Regions from separate parts of the Streptomyces sp. NPDC051136 genome, predicted to be linked through region 2. Evidence: riboswitches for the same ligand, from Rfam matches in the RefSeq annotation. Region 2 holds a riboswitch; each other region holds the start of a gene.
The links. A riboswitch is a leader RNA that binds a small molecule or an ion and turns the genes downstream of it on or off. The one in region 2 is predicted to bind cobalamin.
Positions count from the first base shown of each region.

Region 1: another riboswitch for cobalamin. It lies ahead of ACIBCJ_RS18895 (ribonucleoside-diphosphate reductase subunit alpha); the one in region 2 lies ahead of ACIBCJ_RS14960 (ABC transporter substrate-binding protein).
Region 3: another riboswitch for cobalamin. It lies ahead of cobN (cobaltochelatase subunit CobN); the one in region 2 lies ahead of ACIBCJ_RS14960 (ABC transporter substrate-binding protein).

Region 1 is NZ_JBITFE010000006.1:213,288-219,701, forward strand. Features, by position in the region: gene mctP (monocarboxylate uptake permease MctP) at 1-965, shown strand, start outside; gene ACIBCJ_RS18890 (GNAT family N-acetyltransferase) at 1,050-1,556, shown strand; cobalamin riboswitch at 1,618-1,779, shown strand; gene ACIBCJ_RS18895 (ribonucleoside-diphosphate reductase subunit alpha) at 1,901-4,276, shown strand; gene ACIBCJ_RS18900 (ribonucleotide-diphosphate reductase subunit beta) at 4,276-5,316, shown strand; gene ACIBCJ_RS18905 (helix-turn-helix domain-containing protein) at 5,588-6,414, shown strand, end outside.
Region 2 is NZ_JBITFE010000004.1:551,545-557,958, reverse strand. Features, by position in the region: gene ACIBCJ_RS14975 (hypothetical protein) at 1-501, opposite strand, end outside; gene ACIBCJ_RS14970 (ABC transporter ATP-binding protein) at 902-1,687, opposite strand; gene ACIBCJ_RS14965 (FecCD family ABC transporter permease) at 1,699-2,814, opposite strand; gene ACIBCJ_RS14960 (ABC transporter substrate-binding protein) at 2,811-3,836, opposite strand; cobalamin riboswitch at 3,885-4,006, opposite strand; gene ACIBCJ_RS14955 (class I SAM-dependent methyltransferase) at 4,096-4,845, opposite strand; gene ACIBCJ_RS14950 (MFS transporter) at 4,814-6,082, opposite strand; gene ACIBCJ_RS14945 (ATP-grasp domain-containing protein) at 6,075-6,414, opposite strand, start outside.
Region 3 is NZ_JBITFE010000009.1:62,360-68,773, forward strand. Features, by position in the region: gene ACIBCJ_RS25220 (precorrin-2 C(20)-methyltransferase) at 1-765, opposite strand, end outside; gene ACIBCJ_RS25225 (precorrin-8X methylmutase) at 762-1,445, opposite strand; gene ACIBCJ_RS25230 (cobalamin biosynthesis protein CobG) at 1,442-2,920, opposite strand; cobalamin riboswitch at 2,976-3,123, shown strand; gene cobN (cobaltochelatase subunit CobN) at 3,153-6,414, shown strand, end outside.

The DNA.
Region 1 (6,414 bases), on a different contig from region 2:
TCCCGATCAAGCTGGGCGGCTTCGACGACATCTTCGCGTCGGCGAGCGACAAGTTCACCGAGGCGGGGGCGGGCGGAGTGGTGCCGGCCGCGGGGGGCCAGTGGACGTATGCGACCCTGGCGCTCGGCTCGGCGCTGGCCCTGTTCATGTACCCGCACTCGATCACCGCCACGCTGTCCTCGCGCAGCCGTGAGGTGATCCGCCGCAACACCACGATCCTGCCGCTGTACTCGCTGATGCTGGGCCTGCTCGCGCTGCTGGGCTTCATGGCGATCGCGGCCGGGGTGAAGGTGAAGAACGGCCAGCTGGCGATCCCGCAGCTGTTCGAGAACATGTTCCCGGACTGGTTCGCGGGCGTGGCCTTCGCGGCCATCGGCATCGGCGCCCTGGTCCCGGCGGCGATCATGTCGATCGCGGCCGCGAACCTCTTCACCCGCAACATCTACAAGGACTTCATCAAGCCGGACGCCACGCCGCAGCAGGAGACCAAGGTCTCCAAGCTGGTGTCGCTCCTGGTGAAGGTGGGCGCGCTGATCTTCGTCCTGGGCATGGACAAGACCGTCGCGATCAACTTCCAGCTGCTGGGCGGCATCTGGATCCTGCAGACCTTCCCGGCCCTGGTCGGCGGCCTGTTCACCCGCTGGTTCCACCGCTGGGCGCTGCTCGGCGGCTGGGCGGTCGGCATGGTCTACGGCACGGTCGCCGCCTACGGCGTGGCCTCGCCGACGCAGAAGCACTTCGGCGGCTCCTCCGACGAGATTCCCGGCATCGGCGAGATCGGCTACATCGGTCTCACCGCCTTCGTGCTGAACGTCGTGGTCACCGTGGTCCTGACCTTCGTCCTGAGGGCCCTCAAGGCGCCCGACGGCGTGGACGAGACCAGCCCGGCCGACTACACGGCGGACGCCGGAGACCCCGGTGTCCAGGTGGAACTGCCGCCGGCCACGGCGGGCAGCTCGCACTGACCCCGGCCGGAGTCCCGGCATCGAGGCGGGCCGTCGGAGAAATCCGGCGGCCCGCCGTCGTACCCGTGGGGCACACTCGGCCGCATGGACTTCGCGATCCGGCCGGCGGCCGACGACGAGTACGACACCCTCGGCGAGATCACGGCGCAGGCCTATCTCCGGGACGGCCTCCTCGACTTCGGTGAGGACGACGCCTACCTCGGTGAGCTGAGGAACGTGGGCAAGCGGGCGGCGGCCGCGCAGGTGCTGGTCGCCGCGGCGGACGGCCAGGTGCTCGGCGGCGTCACCTTCGTGCCCTCGGGCGGCCCCATGGCGGACATCGCGCGGCCCGGCGAGGCCGAGATACGCATGCTCGCCGTCTCCCGCCCGGCACGCGGCCGCGGGGCCGGTGAGGCCCTCGTGCGGGCCTGCGTCGACCGGGCACGGTCCGTCGAGGGGTGCACGGGCGTCGTGCTGTCGACCCAGCGCGCCATGCGCTCCGCCCACCGCCTCTACGAGCGCCTGGGTTTCGTGCGCACGCCCGACCGCGACTGGAACCCGCTTCCCGAGCTGGACGGCTTCACGCTGCTCACCTACCGGCTGACGCTCTGACACCGAACCGGCGCGACGCGCGGGCACGGCAGCCGGACACAACATCTGGGGGTGCTGGCGGAGCCCGGCACTAGATGTATGCTCGTGCTCGCTGTCGCCGCAGGGGAATCCGGTGCGAATCCGGAACTGTCCCGCAACGGTGTACTTGCGTGCATCCGTACGTCTTCGCACGTGCGCGCACGCCTGTCCAGTCCGAGGACCTGCCGACGGTGCGCCCGGCCGAACCGGCCCGGGTGCCATGACGTCCGGGCCTCGTGGAGTGGGCCGGTGGACGCGACGCCGTGCGCGCTCGTGCCGCCCCCTGCCCTCCCCCAGGCCCCGTGCCGAGCGAGGGAGTGCTCCACGTGACCATCGCGCCAGCCGATCCGGCTTCAGCGACCCCGGTGACGGCGACCGGGGAACCCGACGGACCCGGTGCCGCCCTGCTGCGGACCCTGACCGGGCTCACCGCCGACCTCCCCGGCGCCGATCCCGGACGAGTGGCCGCCGCCGCACTGCGCGGCCGGTCCGCCCGCGCCGACGAGGCCGAGCTGCGCGAGCTGGCCACGGAGGCGTCCGCCGGGCTGATCTCCGAGGACCCGGTCTACTCCCGGCTGGCCGCCCGGCTGCTCACCCTCGGCATCCGCGACGAGGCCGCCTCACAGGGAGTCGTCGCCTTCACCGACGCGGTCGCCACCGGGCACCGCGAGGGCCTGATCGCCGACCGCACCGCCGCGTTCGTGCGGCTGCACGGCGACCGCCTGGACGCGCTGGTCGACCCGGACGCCGACGACCGCTTCGGCTACTTCGGGCTGCGCACCGTGTACAGCCGCTACCTGCTGCGCCACCCGATCACCCGCAAGGCCGTCGAGACCCCCCAGCACTTCCTGCTGCGGGTCGCCGCCGGACTCGCCGAGGACGACACCGCCCGGTCGGTCGACGAGGTCGCCGCGCTCTACGGTCTGATGAGCCGCCTGGACTACCTGCCCTCCTCGCCCACCCTCTTCAACTCCGGCACCCGGCACGCCCAGATGTCGTCCTGCTACCTCCTGGACTCCCCCAAGGACGAGCTGGACTCCCTCTACGACCGGCTGCACCAGGTGGCCCGCCTGTCCAAGCACGCCGGCGGCATCGGCATCGCCTACTCCCGCGTCCGTTCCCGCGGTTCGCTGATCCGCGGCACCAACGGGCACTCCAACGGCATCGTCCCGTTCCTGAAGACGCTGGACGCCTCGGTCGCCGCCGTGAACCAGGGCGGCCGGCGCAAGGGTGCCGCGGCGGTCTACCTGGAGACCTGGCACGCGGACGTCGAGGAGTTCCTGGAGCTGCGGGACAACACCGGTGAGGACGCCCGCCGTACGCACAACCTGAACCTCGCGCACTGGATCCCGGACGAGTTCATGCGCCGCGTGGACGCCGACGGGTCCTGGTCGCTGTTCTCCCCCGCCGACGTGCCGGAGCTGACCGACCTGTGGGGCGAGGAGTTCGACGCCGCGTACCGCGGGGCGGAGGAGGCGGGACTCGCCCGCAAGGTGCTGCCCGCCCGTGAGCTGTACGGCCGCATGATGCGCACCCTGGCGCAGACCGGCAACGGCTGGATGACCTTCAAGGACACCGCCAACCGCACGGCCAACCAGACCGCGACCCCCGGCCACGTCGTCCACTCCTCCAACCTCTGCACGGAGATCCTGGAGGTCACGGACGACGGGGAGACGGCGGTCTGCAACCTCGGCTCGGTCAACCTCGGCGCGTTCGTCGACCGGACGGCGGGTGACCTCGACTGGGAGCGCCTGGACGCCACCGTCCGCACCGCCGTGACCTTCCTGGACCGGGTCGTCGACATCAACTTCTACCCGACCGAGCAGGCGGGCCGCTCCAACGCCCGCTGGCGCCCGGTCGGGCTCGGCGCGATGGGCCTGCAGGACGTCTTCTTCCAGCTGCGCCTGCCCTTCGACTCGCCCGAGGCGAAGGCCCTGTCCACCCGCATCGCCGAGCGGATCATGCTCGCCGCGTACGAGACCTCCGCCGACCTCGCCGAGCGCGGTGGCCCCGCCCCGGCCTGGGAGAAGACCCGTACGGCACAGGGCGTGCTGCACCCGGACCACTACGGCGTGGAGCCCGCCTGGCCGGAGCGCTGGGCCGCGCTGCGCGCCCGCATGGCGACGACCGGGCTGCGCAACTCGCTGCTCCTGGCGATCGCGCCGACCGCGACCATCGCCTCCATCGCCGGTGTCTACGAGTGCATCGAGCCGCAGGTGTCCAACCTGTTCAAGCGCGAGACGCTGTCCGGTGAGTTCCTCCAGGTCAACTCCTACCTGGTGGACGACCTCAAGCGGCTCGGCGTGTGGGACGCGCGCACCCGTGAGGCGCTGCGCGAGGCGAACGGATCGGTGCAGGGCTTCTCCTGGATCCCCGAGGACGTGCGCGCGCTGTACCGCACCGCCTGGGAGATCCCGCAGCGCGGCCTGATCGACATGGCCGCCGCCCGCACCCCGTACCTGGACCAGGCGCAGTCCCTCAACCTGTTCCTGGAGACGCCGACCATCGGGAAGCTCTCCTCGATGTACGCGTACGCCTGGAAGCAGGGCCTGAAGACCACGTACTACCTGCGTTCACGCCCGGCGACCCGCATCGCCCGCGCCGCGGCCCGCGCCACCACCGTCCCCGCGCAGGCCGCCCCCGGTCCCGAAGCGGTCGCCTGCTCCCTGGAAAACCCCGAGTCCTGCGAGGCCTGCCAGTAATGACCGCCGAGACCCCCGCGAACCCCGAGAACCGCGTGACGAAGAACCTGCTCGACCCGGGCTTCGAGCTGACCCTGCGCCCGATGCGCTACCCGGACTTCTACGAGCGCTACCGGGACGCCATCAAGAACACCTGGCACGTCGAGGAGGTCGACCTCCACTCGGACGTCGCCGACCTGGCGAAGCTCAGCCCCGAGGAGCAGCACCTGATCGGCCGGCTGGTGGCCTTCTTCGCCACCGGTGACTCGATCGTGGCGAACAACCTGGTGCTGACGCTGTACAAGCACATCAACTCCCCCGAGGCGCGGCTGTACCTGAGCCGCCAGCTCTTCGAGGAGGCCGTCCACGTCCAGTTCTACCTGACCCTGCTGGACACCTACCTGCCCGACCCGGAGGACCGTGCCGCCGCCTTCGCGGCCGTGGAGAACATCCCCTCCATCCGGGAGAAGGCCGAGTTCTGCTTCCGGTGGATGGACTCGGTGGAGTCGATCGACCGCCTGGAGTCCCGGGCCGACCGGCGCCGTTTCCTGCTGAACCTCATCTGCTTCGCCGCGTGCATCGAGGGTCTGTTCTTCTACGGCGCCTTCGCCTACGTCTACTGGTTCCGCAGCCGGGGCCTGCTGCACGGACTGGCCACCGGCACCAACTGGGTGTTCCGGGACGAGACCATGCACATGTCCTTCGCGTTCGACGTCGTCGACACCGTCCGCAAGGAGGAGCCGGAGCTGTTCGACGAGCGGCTCGGGGAGCAGGTCACCGACATGCTGAGGGAGGCCGTCGAGGCCGAGCTGCAGTTCGCGCGCGACCTGTGCGGTGACGGCCTCCCGGGTATGAACACCGACTCGATGCGGCAGTACCTGGAGTGCGTGGCCGACCAGCGTCTGACCCGGCTCGGCTTCGCCCCGGTCTACGGCTCCGAGAACCCCTTCTCCTTCATGGAGCTGCAGGGGGTTCAGGAGTTGACCAACTTCTTCGAGCGGCGCCCCTCGGCGTACCAGGTGGCGGTGGAGGGCACCGTCGACCTGTCCGAGGACTTCTGAGTCTGCTGAGGCTGCTGCTGAGTCTCCTTCCCTCGGCTCCTCCCCTCCCGGGCCTCCCTGATCTGACGGTCGACGCGCTTGTCGCGCACGACGCCGATCACCGAGGGGAGGACCATGAGGACGAGGAGTCCGAAGGTCGCGAGCATTCCGACAAGGCCTTCGATCTGGTTTCCGGTCATGACACCACTGTCGCGCCGGATGCTCCTTACCGGGAGTGGCAGGACTGCCGTAGGGCCTCGATTTCCTGCCACTTCCGAGGCACACTGGCGGCATGCTGCGCAACGTGGCCGCCGTCCTGCTGGACGGCGCGCACCCCTTCGAACTGGGCGTGATCTGCGAGGTCTTCGGCATCGACCGGAGCGACGAGGGCCTGCCTGAGTACGACTTCGCGGTGGTCTCCGCGGAGGGCCCCACGCTGGGCACCCATGTCGGCGGTCTGACCGTGTCCACGCCGTACGGACTCGACCGGCTGGACGAGGCCGACCTGATCGCGGTGCCGGCGGGCAGCGACTTCGTCCGCCGGGAGTACCCGCCCGAGCTGCTGGAGGCCCTGCGCAGGGCGACGGACCGGGGCACGCGCGTGCTGAGCGTGTGCTCCGGCGTCTTCGTGCTGGGCGCCGCCGGCCTGCTGGACGGGCGGCGCTGCGCGGTGCACTGGCACCACGCGGCCGAGCTGCGCCGGCAGTACCCGCGCGCCGAGGTGGCGCCGGACGTCCTCTACGTCGACGAGGACCCGGTGATCACGTCCGCCGGGACCGCCGCCGGCATCGACGCCTGTCTGCACATCGTGCGCAAGGAGCAGGGACCCGAGGTCGCCAACCGCATCGCCCGGCGGATGGTGGTGCCGCCGCACCGGGACGGCGGGCAGGCGCAGTACATCGAGCGGCCGCTGCCGCGCTCCTCCTGCGACACCGTCGGCGAGGTGCTGGCCTGGATGGAGCAGCACCTCGACGAGGAGGTCACCGTGGAGCAGCTCGCGGCCCGGGCGCACATGTCCCCGCGCACCTTCGCCCGCCGCTTCCAGCAGGAGACGGGCACGACCCCGTACCGCTGGATCCTGCGCCAGCGCGTGCTGCTGGCCCAGCGTCTGCTGGAGGC
Region 2 (6,414 bases):
GTGCCTCTCACCCTCCGGTACGTGTTCACGGAATGCCGGACCAGGGGGGCGCGAGCCGATCGACCCCGACGTATCAGCACTCTGACTGGCGCTGACGCCGGCGCCGGCTCCGGCATCGGGCTGCGGGAGGGGCGGATCGAGTTCGGCGAGCGCGACGGCCAGTTCCCTCTTGAGGCAGCCCATCAGGTCCCAGATCCGGAAGCGTTTGTCGGCGTACGTCCCGGCGCGGTCTTCGTTGAGTGCGAGGAACGCGCCGAGGGCAACCCACAGGTGTGAGGGGTCGCCCGGGTACGTGGACCTGAAACCATCGGAGGCCATCTCGGCCCAGACAGGCAGAACGCTCCGCATGCCGGCGTTGAATTCGTCTATCACGCCACCGAGCATGGCCAGCCTGGCATCCGCCTCCTCTGTCGAGATGTCGATACCTTTCAGCTGCTCCAATGCATGCGCAGCAGCGTCATGGACGGTTCGAACTGCGCGCCCGGCTTCTTCCGCTTCCATGGGGCACGACCGTACTGTCCCGGCGACTGTTCGGTCTGCCCAATGGGGCGAACTCGTTCATGCCAGGCGGCTGCTGATCATGTGCTCCACCCGTCACCGGAGCATTCAGGTGTCTGCCCGTTGCCCTGTCGGCCCGGCATCCGGTTCAGGCATGGCCACCAACCTCCTGAGCTGCGGTCGTGAAGCGGCAGGGAGGAAAGTGCGCTGCGCGGGGCGTGACGGTCGCGGCGACAGTCCCTCCTCGCTACCTGGGCGTCCCGCGCTTCACCTGGCTCACGAGCCGTTGCTGGGTGCCCCGGCGTCCAGCGACGCGATTGTGGGAAGGACGTGAGCGAAGGGCGACGACGGCGAAGCCGGCCGGGCCGTGATTGATGTGTGCCCGGCAGCAGGGAGAAGCCCTTCATGCGGGTGACTCTTCGGGGAGGAACGTCACCTGCGGGGCGCCCGTGCGGGGATGCGTGGCGACTTCCGCCGCCACCCCGTAGACCTCGGCGAGGAGCCGCGGGGTGAGTATCTCGGTGGGTGGGCCCGAGGCGGTGACTTCGCCGTCGTGCAGGACGTAGAGGCGGTCGCAGTAGTAGGCGGCCAGGTTGAGGTCGTGCAGGGCGAGCAGGACGGTCGTGGGCAGGCGGCGCAGGGTGCCGAGCACCGACAGCTGGTGCCGGACGTCGAGGTGGTTGGTGGGTTCGTCGAGGACCAGGAGGGTGGGCTGCTGGGCCAGGGCGCGCGCGATGAGGACGCGTTGGCGCTCGCCGCCGGAGAGCCGGTCGAAGGGGCGGTCGGCCAGGTGGAGGGCGTCGACCGCGAGGAGCGCGCGGTCGATGAGGCCGGCGTCTTCGGGCGTGTCACCGGCGAGGAGTCGTTTGTGCGGGGTGCGGCCCATGGCGACGACCTCGCGGACGGCGAGGTCGAAGTCGGCGGCCGAGTCCTGTACCACCGCCGCCACGGTGCGGGCCAGTTGCCGCACCGGCAGCGTCCAGGCGTCGTCTCCGTCGACCCTGACCCGGCCGGTGTCGGGGCGCAGGACGCGGTAGACGGTGCGCAGGAGGCTCGACTTGCCGCTGCCGTTGGGGCCGACGAGCCCGATGGTCTCGCCGGGGCGGGCGGTCAGGGAGACGTCGCGCACCAGGTGGCGGGCTCCGGCGGTGAGCGTGACGCCGTCGACGCTCAGTTCGGCCGGCGCCATGCCGGTCGCGGTCATGCCACTCCTCGGTCGGTGCCGCGTCGGGCGTCCCGGCGCATCAGCCACAGGAAGAAGGGCCCGCCGCACAGGGCGGTGAGCACGCCGACGGGTATCTCCATCGGCGCGGCGATCGTCCGCGCGGCGATGTCGGCCCAGATGAGGAAGACCGCTCCGCCGAGTGCCGCCGTCGGCAGGACCCGGCGGTGGTCGCCGCCGACGAACAGGCGCACGACGTGGGGCATCATCAGGCCGACGAAGCCGATCGGTCCGGCCGCCGCGACCAGGACTCCCGTCACGAGGGAGAGCAGGACGAACAGGCGGGCGCGGAAGCGGGCCACGTCCAGTCCCATCGTGCTGGCCGCCTCCTCGCCGGCCAGCAGCAGGTTCAGGTTGCGGGCCTGCGCCATGAGGACGCCGATGCCGAGCAGCAGGGCGGCGCTCGGCAGCCACAGCGTCTCCCAGTTGACGCCGCCGAGACCGCCGAGGGTCCAGGCGAGGACCGCGCGGGCCTCGTTGCCCCGGTCGGTGGTGAGCAGCAGCAGATCGAGTACCGCGGTGAGTACCGCCGCGATCGCCACTCCCGACAGCACGAGCCGCGACGAGGTGATGCGTCCGCCGGTGCGGGCGGTGGCGTACACGAGCAGGAGCGCGCCCAGCGCCCCCACGAAGGCGGCCACCGACAGGGAAGCCGGTCCGAAGAGGGTGAACCCGAACACGATCACCGAGACCGCGCCGAGCGACGCCCCGGAGGAGACGCCGAGCAGGTACGGCTCGGCGAGCGGATTGCGCACCAGTGCCTGCAGGGCGGTGCCGATCACCGCGAGTCCTGCGCCGGTGACCGCACCGAGCAGCACCCGCGGCGCCCGTACGTCCACCACGATGGTCTCCCGGGCCCGTGACCAGCCCGGCTGCTGCCAGTCGGCGCCCAGCGCGTGCGTCACGATGCCCCACACCTGGCCCGGCGGTACGTGCACGGAGCCGATCGCGAGGCCCGCCGTCGCGGAGACGACGAGCAGAGCGGTGAGCACCAGCAGCGTGACGCCGAGCCGCGTACGGCCCTGTCCTGATTCGGTGGTCTTCCGCCGTGGCACCGTCCCTTCGGCGGGCGTGCCGGTGGCGGCCTGGGTCACTGGAAGCTCTCCGGGTGCAGTCCGCGGGCCAGGTCGTCGACCGCGTAGGCCGAGCGGATGCCGACCAGCGTGGCGGTCAGCGGCAGGACCACGAACCGCTTGTTCCTGACGGCGGGTACGTCGGCGAGCGCGGTCTGGGAGAGCAGGAACTTCTTCTTGTCCTCGACGCTTCCGGCGCCGGCGTAGTCGTAGATCGCGATGACTTCCGGCTTGCGCTCGACGACCTGCTCCCAGGAGACGTCGCCGAAGACGTCGTCCAGGTCGGCGAAGACGTTCTTGCCGCCGGCCAGCCGGATCAACTCGGTGCCCAGGCCCTTGCCGCCCGCGGTGAAGGCGCTCTTGTCGCCGCTGTCGTAGACGAAGACGGGCATCTCGCGCTCGCCCTCGACCTCGGCGGTGGCCTTCGCGACGCGGCCTCGCAGGTCGGTGACCAGCTTGTCGGCCCGGTCCGGGACTCCGAAGATCTTGCCGATGGTCCGGATCTCGTCGTAGGTGTCCTTCATCGTCACCTGCCCTTTGCCGCAGTACTCGCGGTTGAGGTAGGTGTCGATGCCGGCGTCGGCGAACGCCTTGCGGGAACGGCCCTCCTTCTCGGCGAAGGCGCTGCCGTAGCCGCCGTAGACGAAGTCGGGTTCGGCGTCCAGGATCTTCTCGAACGACGGCTCCCTCTCCGCCAGTTCGGGGATCGCCTCGTAGTCCTTCTTCAGCTCGGGCAGGACGGCCGAGTCGGGGAAGGCCATACCGACCATGCGGTCCTCGAGACCGAGGGCGAGCATGAGTTCCGCCGGATGCTGGTGGATGGTGACCACCCGCGACGGCGGCTCGTCGTACGTCGTCTTCACGCCGCAGTTGTCGATGGTGACCGGGAAGCCCGCGGGCGCGGCGGCGGTCGCCTTCGCGTCCCGGTCGCCGTCGTCGGACGCACCGCAGGCGGCGGTCAGCAGCACTGATGAAAGGGCCACGGCTGCGGCCGTGGCGCGGAGGAACCCGCGCGTGCGGGCAGGGGTGAACAACTGGGACACGTGAAGCCTCCTGGAGTCCGCGCTCCTCGGATCGGGCCCGCGACGGACCAGTGTCCTGACTCCCGGATCGACGTTCCCTCCGCCTTCCCGCGCGGTGCGCAGTGGCATGTCGGAGGGGCGCTCCCCGGTCACAGTGGCGGGACCGTGCCGGAATCGCACCGGCTTCCTGTCTCCCGTCGCGGCGATGACCAGGCGATCCTACGGTCCCGCGAGCCGACGGCAAAAGGGCGTGCGGACCCGGCCGCACGCCCCGCCTTCCTCACGCCTCGTGGACCGCCCGCAGGACGAGCCGCTCGGCGTTCTCGTCGTACGGGCGTCCGTCGAACCCGCCGAAGACCTCCACGCGGCCGAACCCCGCCTCCTCGGCCATCCGCCGCAGCTCCACCGCGCTGTACACGAACCACGTCAAGGTGGCCCGCGTCACCCGCTCGCCCCGGACCAGTACCCACTCGCTGCGCAGCCGTGCCCAGTCGTCCAGCACGGAGTCGGTCTGCACCATCAGGTCCTCGCCCCGCCGCACCACCTTGGGCGGGGTGACCCTGCGGGCCAGCAGCTCCTTCCCGGCGAGATCGAGAATGAGTGTGCCGCCGGGGGCCAGGCAGCTGTGCATGGTGCGCAGCACGCGCGCGTTGTCGGCGGGGTCCTCGAAGTATCCGAAGGAGGTGAACATGTTGAGGACGACGTCGAAGCCGCCCGGCGCTTCGTACTCGCGTGCGTCGGCCCGGACGTACGTCACGTCGGCACCGGCGTCGGCCGAGCGCTTGCGTGCCCGGTCCAGCATGGCCGGGCTCAGGTCCACTCCGGTCACGCGGTGACCGCGGCGGGCGAGGGGCACGGTGAAGACGCCCGGCCCGCAGCACAGGTCCAGCACGCGTGACCTCTCGGTCAGGGCGAGCAGGGGAGAGGTGTCGAGGAGTTCCTCGGCCTGCTCGTGGCGCTGCTCGGAGAAGAGGAAGTCGTGGAACTCGGTCCAGAAGTCATCGTCCTGGAATCCGCCCGTCCGTGTCATCGCGCGTCAGTGCTCCTTCGTGGTCGCCGTCGGGGACAGGGCGCCGCGCCGTGCGACGGCGCAGCGTGAGCAGCAGAGGGGGAAGCAGCAGGCACTGGGCTGCTGCCAGCAGCCAGAACCAGCCGGTGTGGCCGGCCCGTTCACCGAGGCTGTACACCTGGCCGCCCAGCACGCCGCTCGCGCAGGCGCCCAGGCCCGCGGCCAGTCGCTGCTGACCGAAGACCACGGCGTCCGAGCGGGGGCTGCGGAGCAGTGCCTCCAGGTCGTTCTTGAGGAACAGCACGATGTCGCCGAGGGTGATCAGCGCGCCGCCCGCCAGCAGCGCCGTCCGGGTGCCGGCCGCCAGCACGGCCAGGCCCGCTGCCAGGCCCGTGAATCCGACCGCGAGGGCGAGGGCGTACGGCATGCGCCGGATCAGGCCGGAGGCGAGCGGCTGTACGACGATGACCAGCGTGAAACAGAGCAGCAGCACCAGACTGTAGAAGCCGCTGGAGGCGCGCTCGACGGCGTACACCGCCAGGAAGTGCTGGAAGTGGAAGTAGAGGTAGAAGGCCAGCGCGTTGGCGGCGAACGGCAGGAGTGCCACGCCGGCGAGTAGTCCCGGGCGGGCCGTTTCCGTCGATTCGGCGGCGTGCGTCCCGTGGGTCTGCGGCAGCCGTGCGTGTCCCGCCGTGACCGCGAGGAACAGCGTCGTGACGGCTGCGAACAGCCAGCCGGGCGAGGACAGGACGAACGGCCCGGCGATGAGCGGGCCGACCGCCATCCCGGCGTTGAGCGCCGCGTTGCCCGCCGACAGGAACGCCGGGCGGCGCTCGTCGTCGACGCCGTGCACCAGGTACGCCTTGTTGGCGGGCAGGTAGAGCGCGGCACCGCAGCACGTCAGGACCAGTGCGCCGACCGCGAGGGGCGGCCAGCGCAGGGCCAGCAGGAGCCCGGTGAAACCGGCGGAGCGTACGACCAGTGCCCACAGCATGGTGCGGCGCAGCCCGATCCGGTCCGCGAGGGCTCCGCCGACGATGCCGCCCGAGAACTGCACGAGCGATGCCACGGCCAGGACGACGCCGACCGTGCCGAGACCCATCCCGAGCCGCTCGTGCAGGAACACCGACATGAACGGCAGGACCATGAAACTGCCGAGCGGGATGAGGAACGAGCTGAGCAGGAGGAACCGCAGCGGGCCGGTGAGCGGGAACAGCGAGGCCCGCAGGCCCGGTTCCCCGGGGGTGCGTTCACCCACCGGGCGCCTCCCGGCCGGCCGGTTCGGTGAGGACACGCAAGGCGTTGGCAGCGGCCACCGCGCGGTGGGTGGCGAGTTCGGCGGTCTCCGCCTCGGCGTACACGAGGCCCGCGTATCCGCGGCTGTCGCTCAGGTGCTCGATGAGGTCGCCGGGCTGCTTGGCCGGATACCAGGTGGGGGCTCCCGGCATGTCGGTCAGCCGGTCGAGCCCGGCGACGCCGGTGAACACGCCGGGGGCGGCCGGGTAGCCGAGAACGAAGGCGACGGCCGGACCGCCGGGAAGTTCCGCGTCCATGAGACGGGGGCGGCGGCCGAGTGCGGCCTCGATCACC
Region 3 (6,414 bases), on a different contig from region 2:
CACGACGACCTCACCCACGGCACCCGGCACCGGCTCCGCCGCCACGGCGTCGGCCCGGCTGGGCAGCACCGCCACCGAGAAGTACGGCACCGACCCGGCGTCCACGTCGGCCAGTTCCGCGAGACGCTCCCCCGCCATGGTGGCCCGCTCCACGTACCGGGCTCCGTCGAGCCGGCCGGAAGCCTCCAGCGCACGCCGCACCTTGGGGAAGGTGCGCCCCATCTTCATCACCACCGCCGCGTCCGTCGAGGCGAGCCGCGCGGTCAGCTCCTCCTCGGGCAGGGTGCCGGGCAGGACGGTCAGCACCTCCTCGCCCTCGGCCAGCGGCGTGCCCAGGCGGGCCGCGGCGGCGGAGACGGAGGTGACGCCCGGGACGACCTCGGTGTCGTAGCGGCCGGCGAGCCGCTTGTGCATGTGCATGTACGAGCCGTAGAAGAGCGGGTCGCCCTCCGCCAGGACCGCCACCGTCCGGCCCGCGTCCAGGTGGGCGGCGAGCCGGGCGGACGCCTCGGCGTAGAAGTCGTCCATGGCGCCCTGGTAGCCGCCGGGGTGGTCGGTGGTCTCGGTGGTGACCGGGTAGACCAGCGGCTCCTCGACGTGGTCGGCGCGGATGTGCCGGGCCGCGATGGACCGCGCGATCGACCGGCCGTGGCGGGCGCTGTGGTACGCGATCACGTCGGCCCCGGCGATGACCTCGACGGCCCGCACGGTCATCAGGGAGGGGTCGCCGGGCCCGAGCCCGACCCCGTACAGCTTGCCGCTCATTCTTCCTCGCTAGCGATCGCGTTGAGCGCGGCGGCCGCGATGGCGCTGCCCCCGCGGCGGCCCCGGACGACCAGGTGTTCCAGGCCCGACGGGTGGGCGGCCAGGGCGTCCTTGGACTCGGCGGCGCCGACGAAGCCGACCGGCACGCCGATGACGGCGGCCGGACGGGGCGCCCCCTCCTCGATCATCTCCAGCAGCCGGAAGAGCGCGGTGGGCGCGTTGCCGACGGCGACCACGGCCCCCTCCAGCCGGTCGCGCCACAGCTCCAGGGCGGCGGCGCTGCGCGTGGTGCCGAGCCTGGCCGCCAGCTCGGGGACGGCCGGGTCGGACAGGGTGCACAGGACGTCGTTGTCCGCGGGCAGCCGCTTGCGCGTGACGCCGCTCGCCACCATCCGCACGTCGCACAGGATGGGCGCGCCGGAGCGCAGGGCCTCGCGGGCGCGGGCCACCACGCCGGAGGAGTACGCGAGATCGCGCACGAGGTCCACCATGCCGCAGGCGTGGATCATCCGGACCGCGACCTGGCTGACGTCCGCGGGCAACGCCGCGAGGTCCGCCTCCGCGCGGATGGTCGCGAAGGACGCGCGGTAGATGGCCGCGCCGTCCTTCTCGTAGTCGTAGGGGGTCACGGTGCTGGTCTCGCTGCTCTCGGTCGTCGTGGTACGGCTCGTACGGCTCATGAGGTGATCGCCGCCAGGGCGGTGGCGAGGTCGGACAGGTCGTGGACCGCGGCGGTGCGGGTCTGCCGCCCGGCGCCGTCGGTCCGCGTGACGCGGTAACCGCCGTCCGGTACGGCGGTCACGTCGACGCGGTCGCCCCGGGGGTGGCCGCACCGCCGCTCGCAGCCGGACCAGTACAGCGGGAGGCGGGCACCGCCCACGGCGCCGAGGGCGCGGGTCGCGTCGGCGCGGACGTCCGCGTGGGACTTGCCGCACCCCGGCCGCCCGATGCACGCGCCGACGCCCGGCCAGGGCGAGGCGGGGTCGGTGACGAGGCCCGCGGCGGCCAGGCGGGAGAGGGCGGCGCTCCGCTCGGACGCGGTCATGTCCGCGGTGGGGACGACGACGCCGCGCCAGGGGGTGAGGCGCAGTTCACCGGGGGCGACCGCGGTCAACTCCCGCCACTGCGGGGCGGTCAGGCGCCCGAGCGGGACATGGACGGACAGAGCGGAGCCGACGATCCCGGGAGGGGGCCCGCCGGTGGCCGCCGGGCTGCCCGGGGGGCGGGTGCCGACGGTGTCTGGCGCGGGGATCGGCTCCCGGGCCCTGTCGGGTCCCGGCGCACGGCTCGGGGCCCGGGTGCCGTCCGTTCCGGCCGGGCCGCTCGGGTCGTGGGTGGTGCCGGTGGCCGCCGTATTGTCCGGCGGCCGGGTGTCGTCGGTCCCCGTCGCGTCGCCCGGGCCCGGGGTGCAGTCGATGCCCGACGCCGCGAGGCGGTGTCGTAGGGCGGAGGTCAACTCGGTGTGCCCCGGCCCCAGGTCGTCGATGCGCCAGACCCGCTCGGCGGACCCCTCGGCGCACTCCAGGAACACCTCGGCCGCCAGCAGCGCCGCCCGCGGAGCGTCGCCCCCGGCGACCCGCAGCGTCTGCGGCGCGGAGCCCAGGCGGATCAGCGCACCGCCGTCGGCCGTGGCGCGCACGGTCACGTCGGCGCCGAGCGGGGCCATGTCACCGCGCCCGTCGTCGAGCGCGAACAGGAATCGCCCCGACAGTCCGCGCGCCGCCCCGCTCGCGCACAGCGCCGCGTCCAGCGCCGACAGCCAGGGCCGCACCTCGCGCACCCCGTTCCCGTCCAGCCCGGACAGCGGCGACGCCACGATGTTGCGCACCCTCTCGTGCCCACGGGACGGCAGGAGCCCGGCCTCCTCCAGCAGACCGGCCAACTCGCCGCCGCACGCGTCGCCGAGTCCGCGCAACTGCACGTTGCCGCGGGAGGTCAGGTGCAGCTCCCCGTCGCCCAGTTGCCGGGCCGCCTCCGCGAGGGCGTGCGCCTGCCGGGCGGTCAGGACACCGCCGGGCACGCGGACCCGGGCCAGGGCGCCGTCGTCGGCGGCGTGCAGCCGCAGCGACCCCGGGCAGGCGTCGCCGCGGTGCCGCGGAACCGGCGCGGCCGACGGGGACGAAAGCGGGGGAGGAGTGGGCACGGCGGCGAGCATACCGACCATCACACCGGCTGTATGCCCTGCCCTCTTGCGCCGCCCCTTACTATGCTGACCAGGTGGATCGTCCGGTCCGCCGCCGCCACGACGGCGACAGGGGAGGAAGCCCGGTGCGAACCCGGCGCGGTCCCGCCACTGTGAATCCGGCCACTAAGAGGCCGGACGAGCCAGGAACTCCCGCCGTCTTTCACCGCCCGGGGCGCGGACCCCGAGGAAGGCCAGACGACGCATGCCGCATTCGTCCGGGGAGCGCGCCGCGCAGCCCCGCATCCTGCTCCTGTCGACGTCCGACACCGACCTGCTCAGCGCCCGCGCGGCCGCCGGTCCGGTGCCCTACCGCTTCGCCAACCCCTCCCGCCTGCCGATCGAGGACCTGCCCGGCCTCCTCGACGGCGTGGGCCTGGTCGTCGTCCGCCTCCTCGGCGGAGTGCGCGCCTGGGAGGAGGGCCTGGACCTGCTGCTCGCCGACGGCCGCCCGGTCGTCGTCCTCACCGGTGAACAGGCGCCCGACGCCCAGCTGATGGCAGCCTCCACCGTGCCCGTCGGCATCGCCGCCGAGGCGCACGCGTACCTCGCCCACGGCGGACCGGCCAACCTGGAGCAGCTCGCCCGCTTCCTGTCCGACACCGTCCTGCTCACCGGCCACGGTTTCGACGCCCCCGCGCCCGCGCCCACCTGGGGTCCGCTGGAGCGCGAACCGGCCCGCGGCGAGGGCCCGGCCGTGGCCGTGCTCTACTACCGCGCCCACCACATGAGCGGCAACACCGCCTTCGTGCACGCCCTGTGCGACGCCGTGGAGGCCGCCGGCGGCCGCCCCCTGCCCCTCTACGTCGCCTCCCTGCGCGCCCCCGAGCCCGAGCTGATCGCCGAGCTGCGCGCCGCGGACGCGATCGTCACCACCGTCCTCGCGGCGGGCGGCACCAAGCCCGCCGAAGCCTCCGCGGGCGGCGACGACGAGTCCTGGGACGCGGGCGCGCTCACCGCGCTGGACGTGCCCATCCTCCAGGCCCTGTGCCTGACCGGGTCGCGCACCGCCTGGGAGGAGAACGACGAGGGGGTGTCGCCCCTGGACGCGGCCAGCCAGATCGCCGTGCCGGAGTTCGACGGCCGCCTGATCACCGTCCCGTTCTCCTTCAAGGAGATCGACGCCGACGGCCTCCCGGCGTACGTCGCCGACCCCGAACGCGCCGCCCGCGTCGCCGGCATCGCCGTACGCCACGCCCGTCTGCGGCACATCCCGGCCGCCGGCAAGCGCCTGGCCCTCGTGCTCTCCGCCTACCCGACCAAGCACTCCCGCATCGGCAACGCGGTCGGCCTCGACACCCCCGCCAGCGCCGTCGCCCTGCTGCGCAGGCTGCGCGAGGAGGGGTACGACTTCGGCACCGGCGAGGTCCCCGGCCTGGTCTCCGGCGACGGCGACGAGCTGATCCGCGCGCTGATCGAGGCGGGCGGCCACGACCAGGACTGGCTGACCGAGGAGCAGCTCGCCCGCAACCCGGTGCGCGTCCCGGCCGCCGACTACCGGCGCTGGTACGCGACCCTCCCCGAGGAGCTGCGCACCTCCGTCGAGCAGCACTGGGGCCCGCCGCCGGGCGAGATGTTCGTCGACCGCAGCCGCAACCCCGAGGGCGACATCGTGCTGGCCGCCCTGCGCCACGGCAACCTGCTGATCCTCATCCAGCCCCCGCGCGGCTTCGGCGAGAACCCCATCGCCATCTACCACGACCCGGACCTGCCGCCCTCCCACCACTACCTCGCCGCCTACCGCTGGATCGCCGCGAGCACCGAGGACGGCGGCTTCGGCGCGGACGCCATGATCCACCTGGGCAAGCACGGCAACCTGGAGTGGCTGCCCGGCAAGAACGCCGGCCTGTCCGCCGCCTGCGGCCCCGACGCCGCCCTCGGCGACCTCCCGCTGATCTACCCGTTCCTCGTCAACGACCCCGGCGAGGGCACCCAGGCCAAGCGCCGCGTCCACGCCACGCTCATCGACCACCTCGTCCCGCCGATGGCCCGCGCCGACTCCTACGGCGACATCGCCCGCCTGGAACAACTCCTCGACGAGTACGCCCAGATCGCGGCCATGGACCCGGCCAAGCTCCCGGCGATCCGCGCCCAGATCTGGACCCTCATCCAGGCCGCGAAGCTCGACCACGACCTCGGCCTCGACGACCGGCCCGACGACGAGGGCTTCGACGACATGATCCTCCATGTCGACGGCTGGCTCTGCGAGGTCAAGGACGCCCAGATCCGCGACGGCCTGCACGTCCTCGGCACCCCGCCCGCCGGCGCCGACCGCGTCAACCTCGTGCTCGCCATCCTGCGCGCCCGCCAGATATGGGGCGGCGCCACCGCCCTGCCCGGTCTGCGCGAGGCCCTGGGCCTGGACGAGTCCGCCGCCACCCGCACCACGGCCGACGCCGCCGAGGAACGGGCCCGCGCGCTCGTCCAGGCGATGGAGGACGCGGACTGGGACCCGGCCGCCGTACCCACCGGGCACGGCGAACAGGTCGCCGCGATCCTGGAGTTCGCGGCCCGCGAGGTCGTCCCGCGGCTCGCCGCCACCACCGCCGAGATCGACCACGCCGTGCACGCCCTGAACGGCGGCTTCGTCCCCGCCGGGCCCTCCGGGTCGCCGCTGCGCGGCCTGGTCAACGTCCTGCCGACCGGCCGCAACTTCTACTCGGTCGACCCCAAGGCCGTCCCCTCCCGGCTGGCCTGGGAGACCGGGCAGGCCCTCGCCGACAGCCTCCTGGAGCGGTACCGCACCGACCACGGCGACTGGCCGACCTCCGTCGGCCTCTCCCTGTGGGGCACCAGCGCCATGCGCACCGCGGGCGACGACGTCGCCGAGGCCCTCGCCCTGCTCGGCGTCCGCCCGGTCTGGGACGACGCCTCCCGCCGCGTCACCGGCCTCGAACCCGTCCCGTACGAGGAGCTGGGCCGCCCCCGCATCGACGTCACCCTGCGCATCTCGGGTTTCTTCCGGGACGCCTTCCCGCACACCGTCGGCCTGCTCGACGACGCCGTACGGCTCGCCGCGTCCCTGGAGGAGCCCGCCGAGGTCAACCGCGTCCGCGCCCACGTCCAGGCCGACCTCGCCGAGCACGGTGACGAACGCCGGGCCACCACCCGCATCTTCGGCTCCCGTCCCGGCACCTACGGCGCCGGACTGCTCCAGCTCATCGACTCCCGCGACTGGCGCACCGACGCCGACCTCGCCGAGGTCTACACCGTCTGGGGCGGCTACGCCTACGGCCGCGACCTCGACGGCCGCCCGGCCCGCGACGAGATGGAGACGGCGTACCGGCGCATCGCGGTGGCCGCGAAGAACACCGACACCCGCGAACACGACATCGCCGACTCGGACGACTACTTCCAGTACCACGGCGGCATGGTGGCCGCCGTCCGCGCCCTGCGCGGCACCGCCCCCGAGGCGTACATCGGCGACTCCACCCGGCCCGAGACCGTCCGCACGCGCACGCTGGTCG